3 regions of the Clostridium chauvoei genome follow, and region 3 is predicted to be linked to each of the others. Evidence: riboswitches for the same ligand, from Rfam matches in the RefSeq annotation. Region 3 holds a riboswitch; each other region holds the start of a gene.
The links. A riboswitch is a leader RNA that binds a small molecule or an ion and turns the genes downstream of it on or off. The one in region 3 is predicted to bind cobalamin.
Positions count from the first base shown of each region.

Region 1 (6,857 bases), 780 kb from region 3:
TAACTTTGAATTAGATGAAGAGTTATTAAATAAATTAGAAGGAATAGATATGCTTTTTATATGTAATCCTAATAATCCTACAGGAGTTTTAACAAGTTGTGAATATATAGAGAAAATAGCAAAGAAAGCTTTAAAGACCAATACAGTTGTAGTTGTAGATGAATCATTTTTAGACTTTTTAGAAGATGATAGTAATTATAGTTGTATTAATATTTTGGATAAGTATGAAAATCTAATTATAATAAAATCTTTAACTAAATTTTTTTCTATGCCGGGAATAAGAATAGGTTACGGGATATCTAGTAATAGAAGTATAAGAGAGAAAATAAATAAGGTTACAATAGCTTGGAGTGTAAATATAGTTGCAGCAGAAAGTATTATAGTGGCTTTAAAAGAAAATGGATATATAGAAGAAAGCAAAGATTTTATTAAAGAAGAACAAGAATATCTGTATAATAGTTTAAAATTATTTAAAGACTTAAAGGTTTTTAAACCTTCTGTTAATTTTATAATGTTTAAGGTTTTAATAGATATTGATCTTAAAGATATTTTGATACAAGAAGGGATTCTAATAAGAAGTTGTGATAATTATGAAGGATTAGATAATTCGTATTATAGAGTAGCAGTTAGAACAAGAAAAGAAAATGATATATTAATAGATAAGTTGAAGGCAGTATTTTGATACTGTCTTTAATTTTATTTTAAAAACAAATAGGATAAGGAACTTATAAAGAAAGAATTTAACTTAATAATAAATACGAATAAAAAATGTTAACAATATAAAAATATTCGGATTTTCTCTTGAATAAAGAAAATCTAAATATTATAATTTGGATGAAAATAGATTATTAAGGAATCATAGGGGGTAGTCATGCAAAATTTAAGCAGCAAAAAGAGAGTGGTATCATTTTTACTTATTTTAACAATGATGGTTTCATTTATATTACCAAGTATAGATGTTAATGCAGTAACAGAAGAGTATGTAAATAATGATGAGGTTATAATTAATATTTTAGGAACGTCCGATTTACATGGAAGATTTATGAATTATGAATATTCAAGAGATGTTAAAGTAAATGGAGGTTTAAATCAAATAGCAACTATTGTAAAAAATCAGAGAGCAGAAAATAATAATACAATAGTTATGGATAATGGAGATACTATTCAAGGAAACTACAACCATTTATTTGTAAATGGTAAAAACCCAATGATAGCAGGAATGAATGCTATAGGGTATGACGTATTTTCTTTAGGTAACCATGAATTTAATTATGGAATGGGTAATTTAGAAAATGTAGTATCACAAGCAAATGAAAATCTAAGTGTTCTTTGTGCAAATCTTTATAAAGATGGAAATAGAGTTTTTAATCGATACATAATAAAAGAATTATCAGGAATTAAAGTAGCTATAATAGGAGTTGTTACTCCTCATATTATGAAATGGGATTCTCAACATTTAGTAGGATATAATGCTGAAAATCCAGCTATTGAGGTTTCAAAAGTAATTAAAGAAATAAAAAATAGTGGTGGGGCAGATGTGTTTGTAGTTTCAGCTCATATGGGTGTTGATGGAGAATTTGGAAAGGGAGATAGCTTAAAAGATATTGCAACAGAAAACCCAGAAGTTTCTGCAATATTAGGAGGTCATAGTCATCAATCAGTACCAAGTCAAATGATAGGTGACACTATAGTCTCATTACCAAAAAGTAATGGTGAATTTGTTTCAAAGATAGAATTAAAAGTTAAGAAAACAAATAATACAGTTGAAGTTATTGATAAAAATGCATCATTAATATCAGCTAAGGGTGTTGAAGAAGATGAAGAATTAAATAGAGAGTTAGCTGAATATCATGAAGTTGCTTTGAATGATGCTAGAAAAGTAATTGGACAAATGGTAGGAGGAGACTTAGCAAGTCCAAACGAAGTTAAAGGCATTACCCAAGCAATTATACAAGATGATGGAGTAACTGATCTTGTAAATGAAGTTCAACTATATAATAGTAAAAAGCAGTTAGAAAACATAGGTGTAGATACAAATAATATATATCAAGTATCAGCAGCAGCACTTTTTAGCTCAAATTCCAATATAAAAGAAGGTGCTATAACTAAAGCAGGAGTATCTAATATTTATAAGTATGATAATAAGCTTTATACAATAAAGACTACTGGAAAACAGTTAAAGATTTATTTAGAAAAGAATGCAGAGTTTTTCAATACTTATAAAGATGGGGATTTGACAATTTCATTTAATACAGATATCCCAATGTTCTTATATGATATGTTTGATGGAATTAACTATAATATGGATATATCAAAAGAGGTTGGAAGTAGAATTACAGAATTAACTTTTGAAAAAGATGGAAAACAAGTGGTGGATGAAGATGAGATTTACTTAACAGTAAATGATTATAGATATAATTCAGTATTAATACCTTTACTAGAAAAAGGACAACATATTAAAGTATATGATTCGAATAACGATCCAATTTCAGATGTTAGAGATTTGATAATAGACTATATAGAAAATGAAAAAGGTGGAATTTTAGAAAAATCAGTAGATAACAATTGGAAGATTGTTGGAAATGACTGGAATGAGAGCCAAAGAGAATTATTAGTTAAAGCTGTTAATGAAGGAAAAATACAAGTTCCTAATTCAAATAGCAAAGCTTTAACCTGGGGAGAACTACAACAAGCATTATCTACAAAGATTCAATTATTAAGCTTTAATGATTTTCATGGTAATGTTATTGAGTCAGGAAAAAATGTTGGATCAGCTAAGTTTGTTGGAGAAGTAAAAAGATTAAAAGAAGAAAATCCAAATACATTTGTATTATCAGCAGGAGATTCTTTCCAAGGTACAGCTATATCAAATCTTCTTCATGGGGAACCAGTAGCTGTTATGATGAGAGAAATGGGAGTAACTTATTCTGCAGTTGGAAATCATGAATTTGATTGGGATAGAAGTAATATAGAAGAATGGGCAAAAATTGGTGAGTTTGAATTTTTAGCTTCAAATATTTATGATAAAGCAACAGAAAAACCAGTTGAATGGGCAAAACCTTATGGTAAGATTGAAGCTGGTGGAAAGACAATAGGACTTATAGGATTAGCAACACCAGAAACTGCGTATAAAACAAAACCTGACAATGTTAAGGATTTAGAGTTTAGAGATATGGTAGAAAGCACTAAGTATTGGGCAGAATATTTAAGAAATACAGAAAAAGTTGATGCAGTAGTTGTTCTTGGACACATAGGTAGTGAGCAAAATAGTAAAACTAAGGAAATTAAAGGAGAAGCTGCTGATTTAGCAAAAGAAGTATCTGGTATAGATGCAATAATATCATCACATACTCATAAGTTTGTAAATGGAAAAGTTAATGATACGGCAATTGTACAAGCAGGATATAATGGTAGAGGTATTGGGAAATTACAATTTATATTTGATTATAATGGTAATTTAACTGTAGAAAATGAAGTAGATCAAATTTATAAGAGAGTATCAGAACTACAAGAAGATGAAGGTATGAAAACTATTATTGATAATTATAATAGTGAGTTAGAGCCAATATTAAATGAAGTGGTTGTGAATATAGATACAGATCTTACTCATGATAGATATGAAGGTCTTTCAAAGTTAGGGCAATTTATGAGCAAATATATGGCTGAAGCAGTAGGTACTGAAATTGCTATAACAAATGGTGGTGGACTTAGAAAACCTCTTCCAGCAGGAGATATAACAGTAGGAGATATGTGGGAAGTAATGCCTTTTGATAATACATTAGTAACAATGAGCCTTAAAGGATCAGATATAAAGAAAGTTATTGAACATGGTATTATGAATGAGTCAATAGGTTGGGTTCAATTCTACGGATTAAAAGTATATTATGATAAAGATGCTAATGAAGGAAATAGAATAACATCTATGAGGTTATTAGATGGAACTAAGATTGACATGAATAAATATTATACTGTAGTAACAAATGATTTTATGGCAACAGGTGGAGATAATTATGACTTCTCATCATCTAAAGATATGGTAGATACAGGACAACCTATTAGAGATGCTATAATTAATATATTAAAGCCTCTTGGAAAGGTAAGCTTTAATTTTGATGGAAATACTTTAGTTTCAGGAAAAGATACTCAAGTAGATGAAGATAACTCAGGTAATTCAGGAAGTACAGATAATTCAGGAAATCAAAATAATGGAGAAAAACCAGAAGTAGGTGGAGTAAATAATGATAAATTACCAACTACAGGATCTCCAATATCACCTAACTTTATAGTATTTTTAGGGTCATTATCAATAATTGGTGGAATGGTAATTAGAAAAAAGAAAAATATAGGATAATTATTTACGTTGACATATTATAACAACAATAATATAATCATTATGAAAATTAAAGCATATAAGGTGTTATAAACTTAATAGGGAATCAGGTTTAATTCCTGAGCTACCCCAGTAACCGTATAATGGACGAAATCTTAAAAAGTCACTGCTAAATAAGCGGGAAGGCAAGAGAGTAGGATGAAGTAAAGCCGGGAGACCTGCCATATATGTTAGATTATTATCTTCTGAGGGTGAGATAATAAGATACAAGTTGTAGTCTATTTTAATTTTTATGTTATTATAGCGTAATCAATTATGTATTTAAGGGTATACTTTCATTTGTATACCCTTTATTTATAAAACTTTTTAGTTTTATAATAGACCCTAATATTAATTAAATAAAATTAGGAGGAAAACATCAATGAAAAGAAGAAACAAGATTCTTTTAGTGGCTTTTACAATGTTATTTGCAATTATGCTTTTAGCAGGTTGTGGAAAGACAGAAAAAGTAATGAAAGACAGGGAAGGTACAGAGTTTACATTACCAAAGGAAGTTAATACAATAGTTTCAACAGCACCATCTAATACGGAGGTATTAGTGGAATTAGGATTAGCGGATAAACTAGTTGCTATAGATAAGTATTCAGCAGATGTAGAAGGTGTAAATAAAGATTTACCTAAGATAGATTTTAGAAATCCAGATGCAGAAACTATTATAGCTTTAAAACCAGATTTAATAATAGCATCAGGTCATAATAAATCAGGGGAAAATGATCCTTTTGCCTTAATAAAGGAAGCTGGAATTCCAGTAGTATATATTCCAAGTAGCTATAGTATAGACGGAATATACGGTGATATAGATTTTATGGCAGAAATTACAGGGACTGAAAAAAAGGGTAAAGAAATCGTAGAAAATATGAAAAAAGAAGTTGATTCTATAAAAGCTATCGGTGATAAGATAACAGACAAAAAGAAGGTTTATTTTGAAATAGGATCAGGATCAAAATTAAGTAGTTTTGGTAAAGATACTTTCTTAAATGAAATGATTGAAATAATAGGAGCGGAAAATATATTTGCTAATGAAAAATCATGGATATCACCAAGTCCAGAATCAATAGTTGCTGCAAATCCAGATGTTATATTAACAAATATGCCAGTGGTAAATGGGATAAAAGCAACAGAAGATATAAAAAATCGTGAAGGTTGGGAAAACATAACAGCTATAAAAGAAGGCGCTGTTTATGGAATAGATAAAAATGCATCAGCAAGACCATCTCAAAATGTTGTAAAAGCATTAAAAGAAATGGCAAAGGCTGTTTATCCAAATGAATATAAATAAAAAGAATAATATATTAATGATACTATCAATACCTGTAGTATTTTTAATAATCTGTATTGGAACTTCCATTGGGAGTTCCAATATTAGCATTATAGATATTATTTCTATAATAGGAAGTAAGATTTTTAATACATCACTTTCAGCAGGTATAGATCCTAAAGATGTATCTATAATATGGAGCCTTAGATTACCTAGGGTTCTATTAGCATTTCTAGTAGGTGGAGCTTTAGCGGCAAGTGGAGCAGTAGTACAATCAGTCCTTAAAAACCCTCTTGCATCACCCTACACTTTAGGTGTATCGTCAGGGGCATCTCTTGGGGTTGGACTTATAATAGTTTTTGGAGTTTCTATTCCCATCCTTGGAAACTTTACATTACCCCTAATAGGTTTTATATGTAGTTTAATTACCATGATTATAGTATTGACTTTTGCTACGAGAGTAGATAAAGGTTTATCAAATAATACTATTATATTATCAGGTATGGTTTTTTCACTTTTTTTCAATGCTGTTTTAACTACTTTAACGGCTTTATTTAGTAATAAAATAGAAGCTATAACAATGTGGCAAATGGGTTCATTTTCTATGAGAGGATGGAGCTATGTAAAATGTGGACTTCCATTCTTTATAGTTGGAATAATAGGTGTTATGATGTATTGTAAGGAAATGGATGTGTTAACCTTTGGAGAAGAACAAGCAAAATCTATAGGCGTAGAGGCAGAAAAGGTTAAAAAAAGATTATTTTTCTTTACAGCAGTTTTAACAGGGGCAGCAGTTGCAATAAGTGGAACTATAGGTTTTGTAGATTTAATTGCACCACATATAGTGAGAAAAATATTTGGATCAAAACATTCTAATGTTATACCAATGTCGGTAGTTTTTGGAGGGTGTTTGATGGTGGTTACAGATTTAATATCAAGAACTATAGTAGTACCATCAGAACTACCAGTTGGAGCTATAACAGCCATTATAGGTGCCCCATTTTTTGCATACCTATATTTTAAAAAATCAAAGTAGGTGATTTAATTTGTTAGAAGTAAATAATGTTAGTTGTGGTTATAATGGTATAGATGTAGTTAAAAATGTTAGTTTTAATGTAAATAGAGGGGAAAATATATGTATAGTAGGTCCAAATGGATGTGGGAAAAGTACTCTTTTAAAAGCTATATCAAATTTAATTCCAAGCACAG
Region 1 covers NZ_CP018624.1:700,932-707,788, forward strand. Annotated here, with positions in the region: gene cobD (threonine-phosphate decarboxylase CobD) at 1-682, shown strand, start outside; gene BTM21_RS03200 (5'-nucleotidase C-terminal domain-containing protein) at 872-4,351, shown strand; cobalamin riboswitch at 4,396-4,570, shown strand; gene BTM21_RS03205 (ABC transporter substrate-binding protein) at 4,752-5,669, shown strand; gene BTM21_RS03210 (FecCD family ABC transporter permease) at 5,656-6,684, shown strand; gene BTM21_RS03215 (ABC transporter ATP-binding protein) at 6,695-6,857, shown strand, end outside.
Region 1: another riboswitch for cobalamin. It lies ahead of BTM21_RS03205 (ABC transporter substrate-binding protein); the one in region 3 lies ahead of BTM21_RS06970 (sirohydrochlorin cobaltochelatase).

Region 2 (12,178 bases), 790 kb from region 3:
GGAGAATTATTTGCTGTAGTTGGGTTAATAGATGCAGTGCCTGGTGATGGAGTAGGAAATATAAAGGGTAACATTAATTATGATATGATTCCAACATTAAAGTCTAAGGTTATATATGATGAAAAATTAAATCCAAAGGATATTTTAAAAGTTTTTAAAATTTTAGAAGCTGAAGACCCTGCTTTAAATATATTATGGGATGAAAGTCTTAAAGAATTACAAGTTAATATTATGGGGGTTATACAATTAGAGATATTAAAAGAATTAGTTAATGAAAGATTTAAAATAGATATAAGTTTTGGACCTTGTGAAATTTTATATAAAGAAACTATAAAAGGTGAAACTTTAGGATATGGTCATTTTGAGCCATTAAAACATTATGCAGAGGTTCACTTAAGTATTAAAGAAGGTAAAAGAGATAGTGGAATAATTTTTACAAGTAAATGTCATACAGATAATTTAACTGTAGGACAACAAAATTTAGTAGCTACTCATATTTATGAAAAAGATCATAAAGGGATATTAACAGGTTCACCTATTACAGACTTAGAAATTATATTGATAACAGGTAGAAATCACGATAAGCATACAAGTGGAGGAGACTTTAGAGAGGCTACCTTAAGAGCTTTAAGGCAAGGATTAGAAAAAGCAAATAATATTTTATTAGAACCTTATTATAATTTTAATATAGATATTGAAATTGATTATATGGGTAGAGTTTTATCAGATATACAAAAATTAAATGGATCATTTGAAATAAAAGAAAATAAAGGTGATAGAGTAATAATAATAGGAAGAGGGCCAGTAGCAACTTTTATGGACTACAGTAAAGAGTTTATAGCCTTAACTAAAGGTAAAGGGAAAATTAATTTTATATTTGATGGATATGACTTATGCCATAATGAAGAAGAAGTTATAAGTAAGATATCTTATGATAAAAATGCTGATATTAATTATACTTCAAGTTCAATATTTTGTTCTAAAGGGCAAGGTTTCATAGTTCCATGGGGAGAAGTAGAAAAATATATGCATTGCTTAAAGAGTTAAAATTATCAATACTTAAAATAAAGAATACATATAAAAATTATCCTTGGTAAACATAAGAATGAAAATATTCTTATGAGGTGAGGCTATGAAGAAATTTATAAAAAAAATATTAGTTATAGGTATTTTTCTATTTAATACCATGGCTGTAAGTGTGTCAGCAGTTAATATGGAAGATAACCAATTGTATAATATTACAGCTAAAAGAGATTTGCTAGTATTAATGTTAGCATATAAAGATGAAATCAATACTATAGAGCAGGATAGTAATGGATTAATTTATTTAGTAATGAATAGTGGTAATAAGGTATTATATGATGATAAAAAGCCTAAAAGTGACGAAGAGAAGTTATCAAACCCAGATGTGCAAGATATGTTAGAAGTTAGATACCCATTAGATGAAATTGAAAAAGTTCAAAAGGGTAATAAAGATCCAGGAAGAGCAAGGGTATATACTTTGTTAAATGAAGTTTATGGAAGTAGCGAAGGAAGTATAACTAAGAATTTGGTACAAACTTCAACTAATTATGGAACATTTCCTTTTAATAAAAAGGCAGATGCATCAGAAAATTTAAAGAAGGCATTAAATGAAGCCTTTGAAGCATCAAAATCAAATCCTAAAATAGGAGGTTTTGTAGCACCTGTAAATGGAACTTTTAATTATAGAGTAGTAAGAGGTACAGGAAGGCTTAGTGCACATGCTTATGGAATTGCTATTGATTTAAATAGACATAACAGCGATTACTGGAAATGGGTAAGTGAAGAAGAAGGTTCTAAAAGAATAGCTTCTTATCCTAAAGAATTAGTTAAAGCTTTTGAAAATAATGGCTTTGTTTGGGGTGGTAAATGGGAGCATTTTGATATATTACATTTCGAATATAGGCCAGAATTTATATTAAAAGCTAAGTATTTTTCAAAGGATGAGATAGTGGAAAATGGAAATTGGTATGATGGAATAGAAATTACAGAAGATATAAAAAATAAAATAGATATAATAGATAAAACAATACATTGAATGACAAAAATTGTCTAATAATAAATTATTAAAGGGAAATTACATTGAGGATAATAATATAATATGCTAAAATATTATAGTAAAATATTATAATATTAAAAGAATTACTAACTAATACTATGAAATAATAGAAGGGTATTGAGAGTAGAAAAAAAGATGAAAAAAGATAATAGTTATTTTGCAATAAATTTAATAATAGATAAAGTAATAAGTGAAATAAATGATGGTAAAAATAATATTTTTAAAATTGTAGATAATTTAAGAGATGAGTTTCAAAATAAGAAACAAGAATTAGATGAAATAAAAATACAAATAGATGAAATTATTAGAGAAGTAGATGAATTAGAGCAAATAGATAGAGGAATGAGAAGACTTTTAGCTAAAACTTCTAGGAACTTTAAAAATGGTGCAGAAGAATTAGTAAGAGATATATACGAGGAAACTCTAGATATAAGAGTAAAATATATAACTAAGCAAAATAAGGAAAAAGAGTTAAGGAAACAAAGGGATGATTTAGAGCAAGTATTGAAAAATTATTTGAAAAACATAGAAGATGCTGACAATGTGGTTAATAAAATGAATGTAGCGTTAGGTTATTTGCAAGGAAAAGTTCAAAAAGATATAAAAAATTTTCAGGGAGATTCTCAATTATTATTAGGAATTAAAATTTTAGAAAATCAAGAAAATGAAAGAAAAAGAATTGCAAGGGAAATTCATGATGGACCAGCACAATATCTTGCTAACTCATTGATGAGGATAGATTTTTGTAAAAAAGTAGTTGAAAAGGATTTAAGTAAAGGGTTAGAGGAGTTAGACGACTTAAAAGCTAATGTAAAAAAAGCATTAAAGGAAGTTAGAGGGATATTATTTGATTTAAGACCATTAGCATTAGAAGATCAAGGATTATATGAAGCTATAGAAGAAATGGTTAGGAATATATCAAATGATACAAATATAAATATTGAAGTTGATAGTATTCCTAATAATGTTTATATAGATAACATAATACAAATAGCTATATATAGATTAATTCAAGAAATTTTAACTAATATAGAAAAACATTCTCAAGCTAATAATGTAATTATAAAGTTTTCTTGTGAAAAAGATCATATAATATTTATGATTAGAGATGATGGCGTAGGATTTAATGTAGAAGAGACATTAGGATTTATAAAAGAAAATGGGACAAGTTATGGATTAATAGGAATATTAGATAGAGTAAATCAACTGCAAGGTGGAATAGAAATAAAATCAACTAATAAAATAGGTACTACATATATTATAAAATTGCCAACCAATAGAGGAGCACAAAGAAATGACAGAGAATAAAATAAAAATATTTATTGTAGATGATCATGACTTAATTAGGGAAGGCTTAGATAGAATATTAAGTTTTGAGGACAATATATCTATATTAAGGGAATGTAAGAATGGAAGAGAAGTTTTAGAATTATTAGAAAAAGAAGTTCCAGATATTATTTTATTAGATATAAACATGCCTGTTCTTAATGGTATAGATACTTTAAAGGAAATCAAAAAAAGATTTAATAAAATAAAAGTTATTATGCTTACAGTTGAAGATGATAGAAGAACCATAACTGAAGTTATAGATATAGGGGCTGATGGATATATATTAAAAGAATCAGCAGGTAGTGAAATTGTTAATGCTATAAAAGCAGTTTCAAATAATGAAAAGTATATGGATGTGGCTCTTCTGAAAATAATATTCCATGACATAAAAGATAATTTTAGAAAAGAAAAAAGTATTATTTATACTGATAAAACTAGTGTTATACAACAAATAATTAAATAAGCACCATCAAAAGGAGCAATATAGTTGCTCCTTTGATTTTTAGATTAAATTTAAAAATTCAAGCCTATAAATTCAGTTGTTCTCACTAATTGAAAATCTTCTTTTTTTTATACCTAATTCAGCTATGATGATTTTTTCAAGATTTTCTTTTGAAAGGGGACATAGTAGTCTATATCCAGTATAACCTCCAACTTTTATTCAAATTTGCAATAATAATTATATAGTATTATTTCAACATAAATAGACTTATTTTCTGAAAAAGAGGATATTATTTATAATTACTTCATAATGTTTAAAAATAAACACTATTTAAGAAAAATATCAAAATAAAATATAAATAGAGTTATAAATTAGTTACTAAATTATATCTAAGGCATATTATATAAATGAACAAATAATATGTGAGGGTATAAATGTACACAAAAGGAGACTTCCATTTGCATACAACGGAATCGGATGGTGAACATACGCCTACAGAGGTAGTAAAAATAGCAAAGGAAAAAGGGTTAGATATAATTTCTATAACAGATCATAATACAATATCTGGCATAATCGAAGCTAAAAAAGCAGGAGAAGAGTTAGGGATTAGAGTAATTCCAGGCTTAGAATTATCAACAAGATATAATGGTAATAAAATTCATATACTAGCATATTTTTTAGATGATAGATATGAAAATAAAGATTTTAATAAAGGGTTAAGGTATATTAAGAATCATAATATACAAGCATTAGAAAAACTTATGAAAGGAAATATTTCAGTTTTTAGAGATAATGAAAAAAATAGATTAGATATACAAACTGGAATAGAGTTTTTAAAGTTTTTTGGAGGAATGATTGTATTAGCACATCCAATAAAAATAAAATCTAGAGTATTTAAAGAAATTATAAATTTAGAGTTTGATGGTATTGAAGCTATATATTTTAAAAATACTAAAGAGGAAACAGAGAGTTTTAAAAATTTAGCTAAAGAAAGAAATATAATATATACAGCAGGATCAGATTTTCATACTAATAATAAAATAGACAGAAGGCATGGAAATATAGGTGATGTTTTTTTAAATAAAAATGAAATAGAAATATTTTTAAATAAGATAAATAGCAAATAATAAATAAAAAATCTAGCTAAAAAGTAGATAAAAAATCTATTTTTAAGTTAGATTTTTTTTGTAAATTAAGAGGTATAAAAAATAAGTAAAAATTAAGAAAAATTTTAAAAAATCTATTTATTAAACAAGATTAAAGTAGTATTATATTATAAGTAGTTATATGAATTATAATTCAAAATGAAAAGGGGATGAGTAAATGGCAAAAGGAACTACAAATTTAGGAAAAGATTCAGTAGGGAAATTATTATTTAAATTAGCTTTGCCAGCTATTATAGCTCAACTTGTTAATGTATTATACAACATAGTTGATAGAATATTTATAGGAAGAATACCAAATGGGGATTTAGCTATGGCTGGTGTTGGAGTAGCATTCCCAATAATAATGATAATATCAGCAGTTAGTGCACTTGTAGGAATGGGAGGAGCTCCTTTAGCAGCCATAAAAATGGGTGAAGATGATAATGATGGAGCAGAAAAAATAATTAGTAATAGTTTTACTATGTTAATAGTTCTTGGAGCTTTATTAACAGTAGGATTTTTGATATTCAAAGAGCCTATACTTTGGGCTTTTGGAGCAAGTGAAGCAACTATTGGTTTTTCTAATAATTATTTAACGTTATATTTAATAGGAACAGTATTTGTTCAAATAGCATTAGGGATGAATCCATTTATTAATACACAAGGTTTTGCAAAAACAGGTATGATAACTGTAATGATAGGTGCAGTTATAAATATAATATTAGATCCTATTCTTATATTTGGTTTTGATATGGGGGTTAAAGGTGCAGCTTTAGCAACAATATTAGCTCAAATAATTTCTGCAATATGGGTGTTATTCTTCCTATTTGGTAAGAAGAGTACAATTAAGATAAGAAAGAAATATTTAATACCAGATGTAAAAATAGTAGGTTCAATTGTAGCTTTAGGTATTTCACCATTTATAATGCAAGCTACTGAAAGTTTGGTGTTAATAACATTAAATAATAAGTTATTTATGTATGGAAGTGATTTAGCAGTTGGAGCTATGACTATAATGAGTAGTATTATGCAAATAGTAATTCTCCCATTAATGGGATTATCTCAGGGAGCACAACCTATTATAAGTTATAATTATGGTGCAAAGAATCATGATAGAGTAAAAAAGATATTTAAAATGTTACTTATTAGTTGTTTAATATACACAGGTGTAATGTGGGCTTTATTAATGATATTCCCACAAGTATTTGTAGGAATATTTAATAATAAACCAGAACTTGTAGAAATTACTTCATGGAGTATAAGAATTTACTTTGCAGGTATCTTTATGTTTGGGGCTCAAATAGCTTGTCAACAAACTTTCCTTGCACTAGGGCAAGCAAAAATATCTTTAATGTTAGCATTACTTAGAAAGGTAATACTTTTAATTCCATTTATCTTTATATTACCAGTATTCTTTAGTAATAAATTAATGGGAGTATTAATGGCAGAACCATTTGCTGATGTAATAGCAGCATTAGTAACTATAACATGCTTTATAATATTTTATAGAAATACTTTTAAAGAAGGAAAAATAGGGTTAAATGAGTAGTTAGTAACATAAAATTAAGCGATAAATAAGAATTTATAGTGATGATTATATGAAGAAATAGATGATTATGAATTTGAAGTGTATGATGTAGAGGAAGCGATAACAAAATTCAAGGAACTATGTCAGCCAGATGTGGATTGTTATGATAGTGAAAAGAAATGTTGGTTTTATCTTGTAACGTATTATTTATATAAAATGGGATATGAGATAAAAGAATTTCCTAAAGTGTTAGCGAGACCCTCTGTACAGCCTAATGACTTTGCTTACGGAGAAATAAGAAATAGAATTATTGCTCAGGGAGGTGATGATAATGGAACCGTTCGATATGCAGTTAGAAGAGAATTTGTTGCAAGTTTTACCTTCGAGTTGAAATCTAGTCATATTGATATAGATAACTTGATAAATCAAAAATTTGTTGAGATATCAAATAGACAAGCATCTTTCAATAATATGAGCACAGATGAAGCAATAGCAGAAAGAAATTCCTATTCGCAAGATCAAAAGAATTTCTTTGTTAATTATGGATTGACCATTATTAACGTGATACATTCGTTAGTTAAATAAAAATAGTTTGGGTGAGAGGTATAGCAATAGAAGCTATAAACGAAATCATTCAGTATTCATTTAATGATGAACATATTAGCTCTATTGTTTATTCTCACTTTATTAACAATATACAATCTAAAAAAGTAATTGAGAAAAGTGGGTTCAAGGATAAACTAACCACTGATAATAAAATTTACTATTATTTAAATAATGGAGGTAATTATAAAAAATAGAAATTGAAAAATATGGATTAAGAAATTTTTATGTTTATTTTTTATAAAAGTTTGATATAATATAAATAAGAAAAGCTTAGTGCGTCAACACTAAGCAATCCTTAGAACGTTTTTAGTTTTAGGGCTATTGGATTTAATTAAATAATTTTAATTATGAAAAAGCACAACTATTCTTGGTCGGATGGAGTGCTTTTTTCATTTGTTTTAAAACTTAATTTAAAACATTTAATACCTATGTTAAGTTCAAATTCTAAAAGTTTAGTTTTTGAACTTAAAGCCTTTAGTATAACTATTAATAAAAATATTATAAGAATTAACAAAGTAAGTATCATATCCAATACCACCCCCTTAAGCTAAGATGAAAATCATCAATAGCCCAAGGTGGGAATACGTACAACCACCGTAGCCATCCTCTACGGTATTTCAAATATTACTTTTAAATTATACCATAATTGGTTATGGAATATACATAATAAATAAATGGTAATAGCTCTTGATCACTAATGGATTGAGTACTCTTAACTTACAGTTTGTAAATAAATCAGATCTTGTACTCCCCGATAAATTCCGAAGTTTCCATTAGACATTTATTAATAGTGAAAAATTAAGGCAATAATGTTAAAAGTATTATTAGATTATGTTATAATGAAATATAGAAATAATATCTAAATTATAAGATATTATAACAAAAAGAGGAATAATTTCTGTAGAGGTTGTTTATTACATTAAAAGGGAAATAGGTTTAATTCCTATGCGGTCCCGCCGCCGTAAGAGAGGAGCTAGTCTTAAAAGTCACTGAATATTTATTTTGGGAAGACTAAGACAAAAGGTTATGATTCTCAAGCCGGAATACCTGCCTGTACTTTAAACACTATTAACTTCACGGTGTATGAAGGGTGTATTGTATAATAAAATATTTTATTAAGTTTATACAAGCATCTTACAAATAGTAAGGTGTTTTTTTATTTATAATTATAAAATGGGTGTGATGTAATGAATAGTAGAAATAAATTAATGAATTTTATAAATGAAATAGAACCTTTAGATGAAAAAATCATGAAAGAAGCTAGAGTAAGAGTGGATTCTTTAGCTAAACCATTAGGAAGTCTTGGAAAGCTAGAAGATATAGCAATAAAACTTTCTGGTATTACTGGTAAGTTAAAAAATAGTATAAATAAAAAATGTATTATTGTATTATCGTCTGATAATGGCGTAGTAGAAGAAGGGGTAGCTTCAGCACCTCAATATGTTACGTTAGCACAAACTATTAATTTTACTAAGGGATTAACTGGAGTGGCTGTTCTTGCAAAGGAAAATAATACTGATTTAATTGTAGTAGATGTAGGTGTTAATACAGACGAAAAAATTTATGGTGCAATAAATAGAAAAATAAGAAAAGGCACAAACAATATAGCTAAAGAAGCTGCTATGAGTTATGAAGAGTGTATTAATGCAATAAATGTGGGTATCGAGATGGTGGAAAAAGCATATGCTAAAGGCTATGATATTTTAGGTGTAGGAGAAATGGGAATAGGAAACACCACAACAAGTAGTGCTGTATTAATTGCGTTAACAGGCTGTGAAGTTAAGGAAGCTGTAGGAAAAGGAGCTGGAGTAACTAAGGAAGCTTTTGAGAAAAAAAAGCGTGTAGTAAAAAAAGCTTTAGATATAAATAAACCTAATAAAGATAATCCAATAGATGTATTATCAAAGGTTGGAGGTTTTGATATAGCTGCAATGACAGGTGTGTTTATAGGAGCAGCACATTACAAAATACCAGTTGTTATAGATGGATTTATATCTTCTGTTGCAGCTTTATCAGCGGTAAGGTTAAATCCTTTAATAAGAGAATATTTGATTCCGTCTCATTTATCTAAGGAAATTGGATATAATATTGCTATGAAGGAGTTAAATTTAGATTCAATGATTAATTTGGATATGAGATTAGGCGAAGGAAGTGGTTGTCCTATAGCATTTTCAATAGTTCAGTATTCATGTGCAATGATGAATAATATGGCAACTTTTGAAGAGGCAAAAATAAACCCAAGTTATCTAGAAACGGTAAGAAGTAAAGATAGTTATATAGTAGAAATTAAGGAGGATTAAAATGGAATTAGGACTTATTCATATATATTGTGGAAATGGAAAAGGAAAAACAACAGCAGCAATGGGATTAGGAGTTAGAGCTTGTGGTAGAGGGTATAAGGTGCTTTTAACTCAGTTTTTAAAAGATAATGATACAGGTGAACTAAATTCAATAGCTAAGTTAGATAACTTTGATGTATTATTTGGTGTACCTATGAAAAGATTTTTTAACTATTTAAGTGAAGAAGATAAGAGAGAAGTTATTAAAGAACATAGAAAAAGATTTGAGATGGTTACTAAAAAGGCTATAGAAGAAAAATATGATTTATTAATTATGGATGAAATCATGGCTGCTTTAAATTATGAAATTTTAGAAATAGATAGAGTTATAGAATTTTTAGAAAATAAACCTGAAAATTTAGAAGTAGTATTAACAGGAAGGAATCCAGATAAGAGGTTAGTTGATTTAGCTCATTATGTTTCTGAGATTAATCCAATTAAACATCCCTTTGAGCAACATAAAATATCTGCAAGAGTAGGGATAGAAAAATGATTTTCTTAATAATTGGGGGAGCTAAGAGTGGTAAATCTATGTATGGTCAAAATTTAGCTAAAGCTCTAGAAAGTAATAAAGGAAGATTATATTATATTGCTACAATGAATCCATATGATTTAGAAGATTTAAAAAGGATAGAAAATCATTTGAAAGACAGAGAGAGATATGGTTTTGAAACTATAGAAAAGCAAAGAAATATAGAAGAAATTTCAACAAATATAAATAAAGAAGATACTTTATTTATAGATAGCATAACTTCTCTTGTAACAAATGAAATGTTTATTAAAGATAAATTTATAGAACTTGTATCTAATAAAATAGTAAAAGGATTAAAAGACACAGTATCTAAAAGTAAAAATACAATAATAGTTTCAGATTATGTTTTTAGTGATAGTATAATTTATGATTCTTATACAGAGGCCTTCAGAAAAGAGTTAGGATATACAAATAAAGAAATAGCACAACTAAGTGATGTTGTAGTAGAGTGCTCTTATGGAAATATAATAGTTCATAAAGGAAAAGATATATTAAAGGAGATCGTATGAAAAAATATTTTAAGGGATTTTTAATGGCTGTTAGTATGTTTACAGTTATTCCATTACCTTATTATGAATGGGATGATGAGGGGGCAAGGAACATACTAAAGTTTTATCCTATAGTAGGGTTAATAGTAGGACTAATATGGTATTTAATATATATAGGAATGATATTTTTAGGAGCATCTACAATATTAATTACAGCTATAACAATGGTAGCTCCATTTATAATTACAGGAATGTTACATTTAGATGGATACATGGATGTTTGTGATGCACTTTTTTCCAGAAGAGAAATGAAGGAAAAGGTTAGAATATTAAAAGATCCCAATACAGGTGCTTTTGCAGTAATTTCTTTAGCTATATTGTTTATAGTTCAGTTTTCAGCTGTTTATACAATTGTAGATAAACAAATAGGTATAATATCATTAGTATTTATTCCTATAGTATCAAGAAGTACTATGTCACTACTATTATTAACAAAAGAGTCTATGAAAGAAAGTTCATTAGGTTCATATTTTAAAAAGGGAACTGGGAAATTTGATAGGGTATTACAAATAATAATTTTAATAATAATGATTTTAGTGTTTTATAGATGCTTAAATATAAAAGGAGTAATAATTCCTATTTCAATGGTTATTTTAGGAATTACTGTAGTAAACAATAGTTCAAAGCAATTAGGTGGAATGTCTGGAGATAGTGCTGGGTTTGGTCTTGTAATTTCAGAGTTAGTTGGAATATTATTATTAGCATTTATATAGGAGGAGTTAAAAATGATATTAGTTTTTGGAGGAGCCTATAGTGGAAAGATGAGTTGGGTTAAAAAAGAATTTAATATAAATAATGAAGATATATGTAACTGTAGTGATACTAATATAGATTTTTCAAAGAAGGTTATATATAACTTACATAAGTTTACATATTATGCAACTATAAATTCTATAAATCCAATTAATATTTTAGAAGACAATAAAGAGCTTTTAAAAGATAAAATAATTATATGTGATGAAATTTCCTCAGGAATAGTTCCTTTAAAAAAAGAAGAAAGGGAATGGCGAGAAAATACAGGTAAATGTCTTCAATATTTAAGTGAAAATTCATCTAAGGTATATAGAATATTTTGTGGAATAGAAACGGTGATTAAAGATGTATAAATTAGAGCTCTATCTTATAAGACATGGAAAAACTATTTGTAATGAAAATAGATTATATTGTGGGACAAGTAATCCATCATTAAGTTATGGAGGGAAAGATGAATTAATAGGTCTAAAAAAAGATATAAAATATCCTATTTGTAATAAATATTTTACAAGTGGAGCTAAACGAGCCAATGAAACCTTTGAAATTTTATATCCTAATATAAAATATGAAATTTTAACAGGATTTTCAGAATATAATTTTGGTGATTTTGAAATGAAGTCCTACGAAGTTTTAAAAGAGAAAAAAGAGTATATAAATTGGATAACAGATGAAATAGGTGAAGTTAGTTGTCCCAATGGAGAATCTAAAAGAGAATATAGAAATAGAGTTAAAAATGAATTTATAGATTTTATAAAAAGGTGTGAAATAGAAAATATAGAATCATCATTAATAGTATCACATGGAGGGACTATAGGAACTATATTAGAATTATTTTACAATAAAAATAAGAACTTTTATGAATGGCAGCCTAAATGT
Region 2 covers NZ_CP018624.1:687,342-699,519, forward strand. Annotated here, with positions in the region: gene BTM21_RS03120 (elongation factor G) at 1-1,047, shown strand, start outside; gene BTM21_RS03125 (M15 family metallopeptidase) at 1,133-2,059, shown strand; gene BTM21_RS03130 (sensor histidine kinase) at 2,216-3,388, shown strand; gene BTM21_RS03135 (response regulator) at 3,375-3,872, shown strand; gene BTM21_RS03140 (PHP domain-containing protein) at 4,286-4,978, shown strand; gene BTM21_RS03145 (MATE family efflux transporter) at 5,175-6,545, shown strand; gene BTM21_RS03150 (hypothetical protein) at 6,624-7,109, shown strand; gene BTM21_RS14200 (GNAT family N-acetyltransferase) at 7,121-7,324, shown strand; gene BTM21_RS13635 (hypothetical protein) at 7,492-7,662, opposite strand; cobalamin riboswitch at 8,018-8,199, shown strand; gene cobT (nicotinate-nucleotide--dimethylbenzimidazole phosphoribosyltransferase) at 8,318-9,430, shown strand; gene BTM21_RS03165 (cob(I)yrinic acid a,c-diamide adenosyltransferase) at 9,432-9,962, shown strand; gene BTM21_RS03170 (bifunctional adenosylcobinamide kinase/adenosylcobinamide-phosphate guanylyltransferase) at 9,959-10,510, shown strand; gene BTM21_RS03175 (adenosylcobinamide-GDP ribazoletransferase) at 10,507-11,262, shown strand; gene BTM21_RS03180 (bifunctional adenosylcobinamide kinase/adenosylcobinamide-phosphate guanylyltransferase) at 11,275-11,655, shown strand; gene BTM21_RS03185 (histidine phosphatase family protein) at 11,648-12,178, shown strand, end outside.
Region 2: another riboswitch for cobalamin. It lies ahead of cobT (nicotinate-nucleotide--dimethylbenzimidazole phosphoribosyltransferase); the one in region 3 lies ahead of BTM21_RS06970 (sirohydrochlorin cobaltochelatase).

Region 3 (12,178 bases):
GAGTGTTTAGTATTCTAAATGAGTTTTTAGTAACTAAAGCTCTACCATCTAATCCCATACCAGCAATTGATTCAGTTACCCAAGTTGGATCTCCTGAGAATAAATCATTGTATTCTGGAGTTCTTAAGAACTTAACAAGTCTTAATTTCATTACAAAATGGTCTACTAATTCTTGAGCTTCTATTTCAGTTATAGCACCAGATTGTAAATCTCTTTCTATATATATATCTAAGAATGTTGAAGTTCTACCAAGAGACATTGCAGCACCATTTTGTTGTTTTATTGATCCAAGGTATGCAAAGTATAACCATTGTACAGCTTCTTTAGCATTAGTTGCAGGATTTGATATATCAAGTCCATAAGTAGCAGCTAATCCTTTTAATTCTTTTAAAGCAACAATTTGATCTGAGATTTCTTCTCTTAATCTTATAATGTCTTCATCTATGCAGTTTACTTCTAAACTTTTCTTTTGAGCCATTTTATCTTCAATTAATCTATCTATACCATATAGAGCAACTCTTCTATAGTCACCTATAATTCTTCCTCTACCATAAGCATCTGGAAGACCAGTTACTATACCATATTTTCTAGCAATTTTCATTTCATCAGTGTAAGCATCGAATACACCTTGGTTATGAGTTTTTCTATATTTAGAGAAGATTGTAGATATAGATGGGTCAACTTCATATCCATATGATTTAGCAGCATTTTCTGCCATTCTAATTCCACCTTGAGGCATAACAGCTCTCTTAAGTGGAGCATCAGTTTGAACACCAACTATTTTTTCTAAAGCTTTATCTATATATCCTGGAGCATATTCGTTTATTCCTGATACAGTTTTTGTATCAACATCTAATACGCCACCATTTTCTCTTTCTTGTTTAAATAATTCGCTTACTTCATCCCATAACTTAGTAGTAGCTTCAGTAGCACCTTCTAAGAAAGTAGAATCTCCTTCGTATGGTTTGTAGTTGTTTTGAATAAAGTCTCTTACGTCTATATTTTTTGTCCAATTTCCACCGTTAAAGTGCATCCATTCATTTCTCATTATATCAACCTCTTAAAAAAATATTTTATAACAAAACAGTTATTAATTAATAATTATTATCATGTTAAAAATATAACATTATTTTAAAAAGAATGCAATAGCAATTTTGAAAAATTAATAAAAAATAGCAAAAATAATATTAAATATTGAAAGTAAGTGAAAATTTATCTAGTATTACATTTATTTACTATAGACATACAAGGGTATTTTTATGTTAAAATTGGCATAATATTATTTTAATAAAAAAGAATTATATATTAAAAAGGAGATTTCTATGAAAGTGATGACCTTTAATTTAAGGACTGACTTTATTTTAGATATAAATAATAGATGGAAAAATAGACGATATATAGTTTATGAAGTTATAAATAAATATCAATGTGACATAATAGGTGTTCAAGAATTAACTGAAAAAATGCTTAAGGATATAAGTAAAAATATAGAGAATTATAATATAGTGGGAAGACCAAGAGCTCAAAAATTATTTGTAGAGAGAAATGATTTATTAGTATCTAAAAAGCATCAGATATTAGAACATAACACTTTTTGGTTATCAAATAAACCAGAAGAAGTCGGGACTTCAGTATGGTATTCAATGTATCCACGTATATGTACAACAGCTGCTATAAAGTTAAATAATAATAAAATTATAAGAGTATACAACACTCATTTAGATTGTTTACTTCCTAAAGCAAGAGAATATGGATTAAAAAAAATAGGGGAGTATATAGAAAAGCAATATGATAAGGATGGATTTCCTGTTATTTTAATGGGAGATTTTAATGCAAATCCTAATAGTGATTTAATTAAAAAATTTTTAAAAGGTGACTATACTTCAAAGAAGTTAACAGCTGTTCAAGAATTTAAAAAGGATATATATGGAGTATCTACAATGAGTAAATTCAAAGGAAATAAAAAGGGATATCATATAGATTATATATTTACATCTGAAGAATTTAATGTAAAAGATACTAGTATAGTAGAGTATAACAAAGAGGGTAAATATCCTTCGGATCATTACCCTCTTATAGCAGAACTACAGATTTAATTTTTTAAATTTAAGATAACTAATAAAAAACACAACTATTGCTGTGTTTTTTATTAGTTTAGAATGTATTTTCAAATATATTTGCAATAGGGCCTAAAATACTTCCTTCATCCTTAGAAGAACCTCCAGTTACAGGAGCAGCAGCAAATACTTTTGATGCTAATCTGCTAAATGGTAGGCTTTGAATCCATACTTCTCCAGGGCCTGATAAAGTAGCAAAGAATAACCCTTCACCACCAAAAAGAGTATTTTTAATTCCACCAACAAATTGTATGTCATAATTAATGTCTTTAGTCATAGCAACAAGACATCCAGTATCGATTTTTAATTTTTGACCAGGAGATAAAGTTTTCTTTACAATAGTTCCTCCTGCATGAATAAAAGCAAGCCCATCTCCTTCAAGCTTTTGAAGAATAAAGCCTTCACCCCCAAAAAAGCCAGTTCCTAGCTTTCTTTTAAAATCAATTCCAATATTAACACCTTTAGCAGCACAAAGAAACGCATCCTTTTGACAAATTATTTTTCCACTATAAGATGATAAGTCTATAGGAATTATTTTTCCAGGATAAGGAGAAGCGAAAGCTACTTTTTCTTTAAAAGCTCCTGTATTAGTAAAAGCAGTTAAGAATAAACTTTCACCAGTTAAAACTCTTTTAGCAGCAGAGCCTAATTTCCCTAGTATACCGCTATTTTTAGAATTTCCATCTCCAAAGATAGTTTCCATTGAAATATCATTATCCATCATCATCATTGCACCTGCTTCAGCAATGACAGTTTCTTTAGGATCAAGTTCAATTTCTACAAATTGCATATCATCGCCGAAAAGCTCAAAGTCTATTTCATGTGAATTCATAAATAAATCCCTCCTTATATTAATAGTATATACATTATTTTAATGTTAATAAAGTAATAATAGTAATATTTTAACGATAAATTTACTAAAATATATACCTATATTAAATATTTATTGAAAACTGAGTAAATTTAAGGAAAATAGAGAAAAAATGAATATCATTATCAACAAGTAGAAGCATCGGTGATTCTTGGGATTGAAAATTAATATCAATTAGATTATTATGATATAGAAGTCTGGGGGGAGGGAAAATATGTTAGCAAAGGTATTGAAAATTTATTTTAAATATGGAAATTTTTCAAGTAGATTTGTTGCAGATAAATTAGGGATTAGTGAAATTATAGTAGATGAATATAAAAAACAATTAATAAGAATGGGATATTTAAAAAAACAAGATGAATGTAGTCTTGAGGCCTGTAAAACTTGTAGTTGTGGTTGTGTAGGTAAAAAGTTAAATCCAATAGTGAATTGGAATATAACTGATAAAGGTTATAAAATTATAGAAAAATGTTAAAGAAAGGGGTAGTTAAATGAGTACTTTAGAAAAGGTAAAAATAGGAGAAGAAGTAACGGCTAAGAGAATTGCAAAAGAAAGCACGGTTAGAAGAAGACTTCTTGATATGGGAATTACACCAGGGGTAACAATTAAGGTTACAGGAAAAGCGCCTATGGGAGATCCAATAGAAATTTTGGTTAGAGGATATAAATTAACCTTAAGAAAAAATGAAGCCAGTGCTATATTCGTTGAATAATAAGCTAGGAGGTAAAGATGATTCCAATAAAGTTTGTTAAAGAGGGAGAATCAGTAAAAATTATTAAATTAGCATTATCAGAAGAATTTGCTAAAAGAATGAGAGAAATTGGCTTGGTATCAGGAAATAAAGTAACAGTTGTAAAAAATGATGGCAAATGCATTATTATTTCAATTGGAGAAAGTAGATTTGCACTAGATAATAGTTTAGCAGGTAAAATAATGGTTAGAGAATAATTATTGATAATGATAATTAATTTAGAAGTAGGGGGATAAAATGAAGACTATTGCATTAGCAGGAAATCCAAACTGCGGTAAAACAAGTATATTTAATATTTTAACTAAAACAAGGCAGCATGTAGGAAACTGGCCAGGAGTAACAGTTGAAAAAAAAGAGGGGACTTTAAAATATAATAAAAAAGAATATAAGGTGGTAGATTTACCAGGAACTTATAGTTTAGGTGCATATTCAGAGGATGAAATAATTGCAAGAAACTACATAATTAATGAAAAGCCAGATGTAGTAATTAACGTAGTAGATGCTACAAATTTAGAAAGAAATCTTTATATGACTTTACAGCTTTTAGAAATGAATACAAAAGTAATTCTTGCTGTAAATATGATGGATGAAGCACAAAATAAAGGTATATCTATAGATATTAAAAAATTATCTAAGGAATTAGGAATAACAGTGATTCCAACAGTAGCTTTAAAAAGTGAAGGTATTAATGAGTTAATAGAAGCTGCTATAAGTGATAATATTAAAAGTACAAGCCAAGAAATAAATTATGGGGATGATCTTGAAAAGCATATATCTATTCTAGAGGAAGTTTTAAAAAATAATAAAAACACTTTAGGATATGAAGAAAGATGGTTGGCTATAAAATTATTAGAAAATGATAGCTATATAAAGAAGTTAATAAGTGAAGAGAATATAAATGGCTTTACTAAAATAGTTGATGAAACTGCCGCAACCATAGAAGATAAAATTGGCTTTGAAGCAGAAATAGCCATAGTAGATAAAAGATATGAAAAAATTACTGAAATAGTTAGTAGAACTATAGTTAAAAAATCAGAGAATACTACTACTTTAACAGATAAAATTGATAAAGTAATAACGAATAAATTCTTAGGATTACCTATTTTTGCTATAGTTATGCTAATCTTATACCAAATTACCTTTACTGTAGGAGCTGGAATTCAAGATTGGACAGATGTACTTATAGCTGATTTAGGGGAAAAGACAGTTGCTTTTTTAGAAACATCTGGCGCTCCAGATCTTTTACTTAGTTTTGTTGGAGATGCACTTTTTGCTGGAGTTGCCGCTGTTGTAGCATTTCTTCCGCTTATAATGGTAATGTATTTCTTAATAGGAGTACTTGAAGATAGTGGTTATATGGCAAGAGCAGCTTATGTTATGGATAGAGTTATGAGATCTATAGGACTTCATGGTAAAACATTCGTATCAATGCTTGTAAGTATAGGTTGTAACGTACCAGGTATTATGGCAACAAGAACTCTTGATAATAAAAAAGATAGAATGATAGCAATACTTATAAATCCATTTATATCCTGTGGAGCTAGATTACCAATATACGCAGTATTTATATCAGCATTCTTTGACAGTTATCAAGCCTTAATATTATTTGAATTATATGTAACAGGTTTAATAATTGCATTAATTGCAGGAAAGATATTTAGTAAAACAATATTTAAAGGTGATCCTTCACATTTTGTAATGGAATTACCTAGTTATAGAGTTCCTTCACTTAAAAATATTCTAATGCTTATGTGGGATAAAGCAGGAGCATTTATAAAAAGAGCAGGAGTTGTAATATTACCAGTAATGATAATTCTTTGGGTATTATCTACATTCCCATTAGGCTCAGAACAATATAGTGAAAATACATTATTAGGTATGATAGGAACTTCTATAGCACCATTGTTTAAATATGCAGGCTTTGGAACATGGCAAGCTTCAGTATCATTGATAACAGGTATTCTTGCAAAGGAAACTGTTGTTGGTACAATGGGCTTAATATATTCAGGAATATCTGAAGGGCCAGTATTAGTAAGCGCTGTACAAACAGTATTCACACCTCTTAGTGCCATGGCATTTATGGTAATGTCCCTTTTATATACACCTTGTTTAGTTGCCTTGGGAGCCATAAAAAGAGAAACAAACTCATGGAAGTGGACACTATTTACTGCAGTATATACTTTTTTAGTAGGCTTAGTAGCAGCTACTGTAGTCTATCAAATAGGTAGCTTATTAGGTTTCCAATAGTATAAAAAATGAGTCATAGAGTAATCTATGGCTTATTTTTATGTTTGAATTTATATTATTATATTAAACAATATGTTACTATATGTATAGTAATACCATGTAGTGGAAGAGTGTTAATGAGTAAAGAATTATTAAAAGGTATCATCAATATATTAATACTTTCAACCCTACCTATTAAAGATTCATATGGATACGAAATAGCAAAAACTATAAAAGAAAAAAGTAATAATGTTAATCATGCTAGTGATAGTATTAAAAAAAATTATTAGAAGAAAATAATATAGAAATATCAAATTATTCTGATATTTAGGAGGCTTGAAATATGAATGAAGAATTAATGGAAGTATCCTTTGGATTAATAGCAAATGCAGGGGAAGCAAAAGGTCTTGCTTTTGATGCAATAAGTAAAGCAAAAGAAGGAAATTTTGAAGGAGCTAAAAATTTAATTAAAAAATCTAGGGAAGAAATGCATAAGGCACATGAATTTCAAACAAAGCTTATAACAAAAGAAGCTTCAGGAGAAAAGGTGGAAATGAACGTATTATTAGTTCATGCACAAGATCATTTAATGAATGCTATGAATTTTCAACAATTAGCTGATGAGTTCATAAGTTTATATGAGAGAATAGAAAAAATAGAAAAGAATTTTAAATAAATTTCATTTATTGCAATGATATAACTAATACTGTATAATTAATGTAATTAAATATTGTAGATTTTAGGTTCTTGAAGGCGAAATCTTTTAAGATTAAAAGGGAAAGTGGTGAAAACCCACTACAGCCCCCGCTACTGTAAAAGCAGACAAATCTCTAAAATATCCACTGACTTTTAGTTGGGAAGGAGGAGAGGAGGATGAAGCTTAAGTCAGGAGACCTGCCTAAATTTCTGTGCTATCCTTCGGTGGGAAGATAATTAGCAAATAGACAATAATTAATTAGCCTTTAGACAGTCTTAATTTATGATACTAATGGTTTATTACTTATGTTTTTTGTTAGAAAATTTAAGCGTCCTCAAGAAGAGGGCGCTTTTTATATTTAAAAATTAAATTGGATAATTGAAAGGAATTTTATTTTATGAAAAAAGCAATATTAGTAGTAAGCTTTGGGACGAGTTATTTAGAAGTATTAGAAAAATCAATCCAAAAGGCGGAAAATCAAATAAAAGATCATTTTGATGGTTATGAAGTTTTTAGAGCATTTACAGCTCATAAAATTATAAAAAAACTAAAGATAAAAAATAATATATTTATAGATACTCCAGAGGAAGCTTTAGATAAATTATATAAAAGTGGATTTGAAGAGGTAATAATACAGCCACTACATATTATTCCAGGGGAAGAGTTTCAATATATTAAAAACGTTCAAGAAGCTTATATAAATAAATTTAAATCAATAAAGCTTGGAAGACCAATCTTCTATTATCAAGGAATAGAAGACTTACCTCAAGATTATTCAATATTTATAAATACTATAGAAGAAGTGTTTGAAAATAAGGAAGCAGTAGTAATGGTTGGACATGGAACAGCTCATTCAGCTAATGCAGTATATGGATGTCTTCAATCAGTGCTTCAAGATCATGGTTATGATAATGTTTTTGTTGGTACTGTAGAAGGATATCCAACCTTTGATATAGTACTAAACAGAATAAAAAAGAAAAATATTAAAGAAGTTACCTTAATGCCTCTTATGGTAGTTGCAGGAGATCATGCAATAAATGATATGGCATCTGATGAAGAGGATTCTTGGAAGTCTATGCTAGAGGCAGAGGGAATTAAGGTAAAGCTTCATATGAAAGGCTTAGGAGAATTAGAAAAGTTTAACAAGTTATATATAAAGAGAATTGAAGATATTATAGAAAACAGATATGTAGGTGCAGGCGAAACTAAAAAGGGGAAAGTAAATGAAAACAATAATAATTTCATCCAACTGTAGTGGTGGAGGTAAAACTACTTTTACCTTAGGTTTAATGAAAGCATTAAAAAATAGAAAATATAAAGTTCAAGGTTTTAAGACTGGTCCAGATTATATAGATACAGGATTCCATACTGAAATAACAGGACAAAGTTCTAGAAATTTAGATTTGCATCTTATGGGAGAAGACGGAGTTAAAGCAGGATTTTCAAGAGGAAAAGGCGATATAGCTGTAATAGAAGGGGCAATGGGGCTTTATGATGGAATGGGAATAACAGAAGAGGGCTCTACTTATAGCATATCAAAGACTTTAGATAATGCTCCAATATTATTAGTTATAACGCCCAAAGCTCAAAGTACAACTTTATGTGCAGAGCTTAATGGTATTAAAGACTTTAAAAAAGCAAATATTGTTGGAGTTGTATTAAATTCTATATCTGAGAGTTATTATAATCTTTTAAAGAAAAGTATAGAAGTGAATTGTAACTTAAAGGTTTTTGGGTATCTACCTAAAAATGATGATATGAAGTTATCTAGTAGACATTTAGGATTAGTTCAAAGTGTTGAAGTAAATAATTTAAATAGTAAAATAGAACTTTGTGCAAGTTTAATAGAAACCTATGTAAATTTAGATGAATTAATTAATGAGTTTAAAGAAATAAATAAGTATGAAGATAACTTTCATATTAAAAATAAAAATTTAAAGATAGCAGTAGCTTATGATGAAGCTTTTAGATTTTACTATAAGGAAAACTTGGAGTTATTAGAGGAAGCTGGAGAAGTAACTTATTTTAGTCCTTTAAAAGATAAAGAATTAGAAAAAGATATAGATTTTATATATTTAGGTGGAGGTTATCCAGAAGTTTTTAAAGATGCTTTAAGTAAAAATAAATCAATGATAAATAGTATAAAATCTGCCTTAGATAGAGGGGTTAAATGCTATGCAGAATGTGGTGGACTTATGTATTTAACAGAAAAAATAGATGGTGTACCTATGGTTGGTTTTTTAAGAGGCGAAAGTGAAATGACTTCTAGATTAAATAGATTTGGTTATGCAAGAGTAGAAACAAAAGGTCTTAAAATAAATTGTCATGAGTTTCATAAATCAAAAGTAAATTTAGAAGAAAAGACAGTTTATAAGGTTAAAAAAGATATGTATACAGGAGAAACTAAGACTTGGGAGTGCGGATATTATAAAAATAATACTTTAGCAGGTTATCCTCATATTCATTTCTTTTCTAACATGGAATTTTTAAAAGATTTATTGGAAAAGTAAGGTGGTGTAAATATGAGTTATATAAAAAATCCTATGGAAATAGAAAATACTAGCTTTGATATTATAGGTAGTGAAATGGGGGACCATAATTTTTCTAAGGATGAGTTAAAAATAGTTAAGAGAGTTATCCATACTACAGCAGATTTTGAATATATGGATTTATTAGATATAAGTAAGGATGCTATAGAACAAGCAAAAAAAATATTAAAGAAGAATCCTATTATATATACAGATACAAATATGGCTCTTTCAGGAATTAATAAAAGAGCTTTAGAAAAACTAAAGGGTAAAGCTATATGTTATGTAAATTTAGAGGAAGTTCATAAAGAAGCTAAAGAAAAAGAAATAACAAGATCAATGGCAGCTGTAGAAAAGGCATGTGAAGACAATGTAGACATTTTTGTGTTTGGAAATGCACCTACAGCATTATTTAAGCTTAAGGAGTTAATAAAGGAAAAAAAGGCAAACCCAAAGCTTATAGTAGCAGTACCAGTTGGATTTGTTGGGGCAAGTGAAAGTAAGGAAAACTTAGAAGAGCTTAATATTCCATATATAAGAGTTAAAGGAAGAAAGGGTGGAAGTACGGTAGCGGCTTCTATTATAAATGCACTTATGTATATGGTAGTTGAAAGGTAGTGATTAAATGACTGACCTTTATATAGAAAGTGGCTTTAAAAAACTAAGATGTGGCTATACTACAGGTTCCTGTGCAGTAGCTGCATCTAAAGCAGCTACTATTATGTTATATAGCAATGAAACTCTAGAATGTATAGAAATAGATACTCCAAAGGGGATTTCTTTAAATATAAAAATAAATTCTATAAAGAGAGAAAGAGACTCTGTAACAGTATCAGTTATAAAGGATGCTGGAGATGATTGTGATATTACAAATGGAATAGAAGTTTTTGTAAAGGCTGAAAAGTTAAAAGAGGGTTTTAAACTTATAGCTGGAGAAGGAATTGGTAAAGTAACTAAAGATGGTTTATTTGTAAAAAAAGGAGAACCAGCTATAAATCCAGTTCCAAGAGCAGAGATAGAAAGGGAAACATCCTTAGTATTACCAGATAATAAGGGGGTTAAAGTAACTATATCTATACCTAAAGGAGTTGAAATAGCTAAAAAAACCTTTAATCCTAGATTAGGAATAGAAGGTGGAATTTCCATTTTAGGAACTAGAGGAATAGTTTATCCAATGTCTGAAGATGCATTAAAGGACTCAATTAAACTTGAAATAAACCAAAAGGCTATTAATAGAGAAAAATTAGTTTTAACTTTTGGGAATATAGGTGAAAAGTGTGCTTTAGAACAAGGCTTTAAGGAAGAAGAGATAGTAATAATATCTAACTTTGTAGGCTTTGCTCTTGAGTGTTGTGTAAATGCAAAAATAAAAGAAGCTATATTAATTGGTCATATAGGAAAGATAAGTAAAATAGCTTATGGATGCTTTAATACTCATAGTAGAGTTTGTGATGTAAGGCTAGAAGTATTAGCTTTAGAGCTTACTTTACTAGGGGCAGAAAAATCTATAATAGAAGAAGTTCTTAAACAAAAAACTAGTGAAGGTGCAGTTAAATTTTTAGGTAAAGGGTATGAAGCTTTATATGAAAATATAGGTAAGAAGATAAAAACTAGAGCTGAGGGATATACTTATAATGAACTAGAAGTACAGCTTTTAATATATTATGGATTTTCAGATTATAACATTTTATACAATTCATTAGGAGATTAAAGATATGATTTATGTAGTTGGATTAGGGCCAGGAAATAAAGAATATATTATGCCTAAAGCAGTAACTATTTTGAAAAAAAGTAAAATAATATTAGGTTTTTCTAGAGCCATTGATTCTTTAAATTTCATAGAAAATAAAAAAATAAAAGTGAAAACTTTAAGAGAAATAATTGATTTTATAGAAATAAATAATAAAGAAGATATTTCTATTGTAGCTTCAGGAGATCCAACTTTTTATGGAATAAGTGAATATATAGGTAAGAATTATAAAGGGGATTTAAGTATAATTCCAGGGATAAGTTCCTTTCAATATTTAACTTGCAAAATTAATAAAAGTTGGAGTAATGCATATACAGGAAGCTTGCATGGAAGAGAAGAAGACTTCATAAAAAAAGTAAAAGAATATCCTTTGTCTATTTGGTTAACAGATAAGATAAATACGCCAAAGGTTTTATGTAAAAGACTTATAGAAAATAATATATCATCAAAGGTTATAGTAGGTGAGAATCTATCTTATGATGATGAAAGAATTTTTTATGATTTCCCAGCTTCTTTATTAGAGGAGGAGTTTGGAGATTTAATAATATTTATAGTTGAAAGGCTTTAAGAAAGGAGGGTATATATGATTTTAATTAAAGATGAGGAATTTATTAGAGGAAATTGCCCAATGACCAAGGAAGATATAAGAGCTTTAAGTATTTTTAAACTAGAGTTAAAAGATGATTCAAAAGTTTTAGATATAGGCTCAGGTACTGGAAGTATAACTGTACAAGCTTCTAAAATATCATATAATGGACAAATTTATTCAATAGAAAAAGATGAAGAAGCAATAGAAGTAACAAAGAAGAATATAGAAAAATTCAAATGTGAAAATATAGAATTATTTAAAGGTGAAGCTTTAGATATATTAGATACACTTAAAAAACAAAATAAAAAGTTTGACTCTATATTTATAGGTGGAAGCTCAGGAAGTTTAGAAAAAATAATTTTAGATTGCAATGAATTAATTAAAGATTGTGGGAATATAGTTATGAATTTTATAACTATAGATAATGCCTATAAAGCAATAGATCTTATGAGAAGTTTAAATTACAAAATAGATATATCGATGGTTAATATAAGTAAAAATAGAGGCGATAGCTATATGATGATAGCTAACAATCCTATTTATATAGTTAAGGCAATAAGGAGAGAAATTTAATGGCGGTATTATATGGAATAGGCGTAGGGCCAGGAGATAGTGAATTAATTACAGTAAAGGGAGTTAGGGCTATAG
Region 3 covers NZ_CP018624.1:1,475,535-1,487,712, reverse strand. Annotated here, with positions in the region: gene pflB (formate C-acetyltransferase) at 1-1,048, opposite strand, end outside; gene BTM21_RS07005 (endonuclease/exonuclease/phosphatase family protein) at 1,323-2,096, shown strand; gene BTM21_RS07000 (TIGR00266 family protein) at 2,155-2,949, opposite strand; gene BTM21_RS06995 (hypothetical protein) at 3,203-3,463, shown strand; gene BTM21_RS06990 (FeoA family protein) at 3,480-3,701, shown strand; gene BTM21_RS06985 (FeoA family protein) at 3,719-3,937, shown strand; gene feoB (ferrous iron transport protein B) at 3,978-5,987, shown strand; gene BTM21_RS13670 (PadR family transcriptional regulator) at 6,104-6,256, shown strand; gene BTM21_RS06975 (PTS lactose/cellobiose transporter subunit IIA) at 6,310-6,642, shown strand; cobalamin riboswitch at 6,692-6,882, shown strand; gene BTM21_RS06970 (sirohydrochlorin cobaltochelatase) at 7,061-7,918, shown strand; gene BTM21_RS06965 (cobyrinic acid a,c-diamide synthase CobB) at 7,887-9,173, shown strand; gene BTM21_RS06960 (precorrin-8X methylmutase) at 9,186-9,809, shown strand; gene cbiD (cobalt-precorrin-5B (C(1))-methyltransferase CbiD) at 9,817-10,902, shown strand; gene cbiE (precorrin-6y C5,15-methyltransferase (decarboxylating) subunit CbiE) at 10,907-11,509, shown strand; gene cbiT (precorrin-6Y C5,15-methyltransferase (decarboxylating) subunit CbiT) at 11,525-12,103, shown strand; gene BTM21_RS06940 (cobalt-factor II C(20)-methyltransferase) at 12,103-12,178, shown strand, end outside.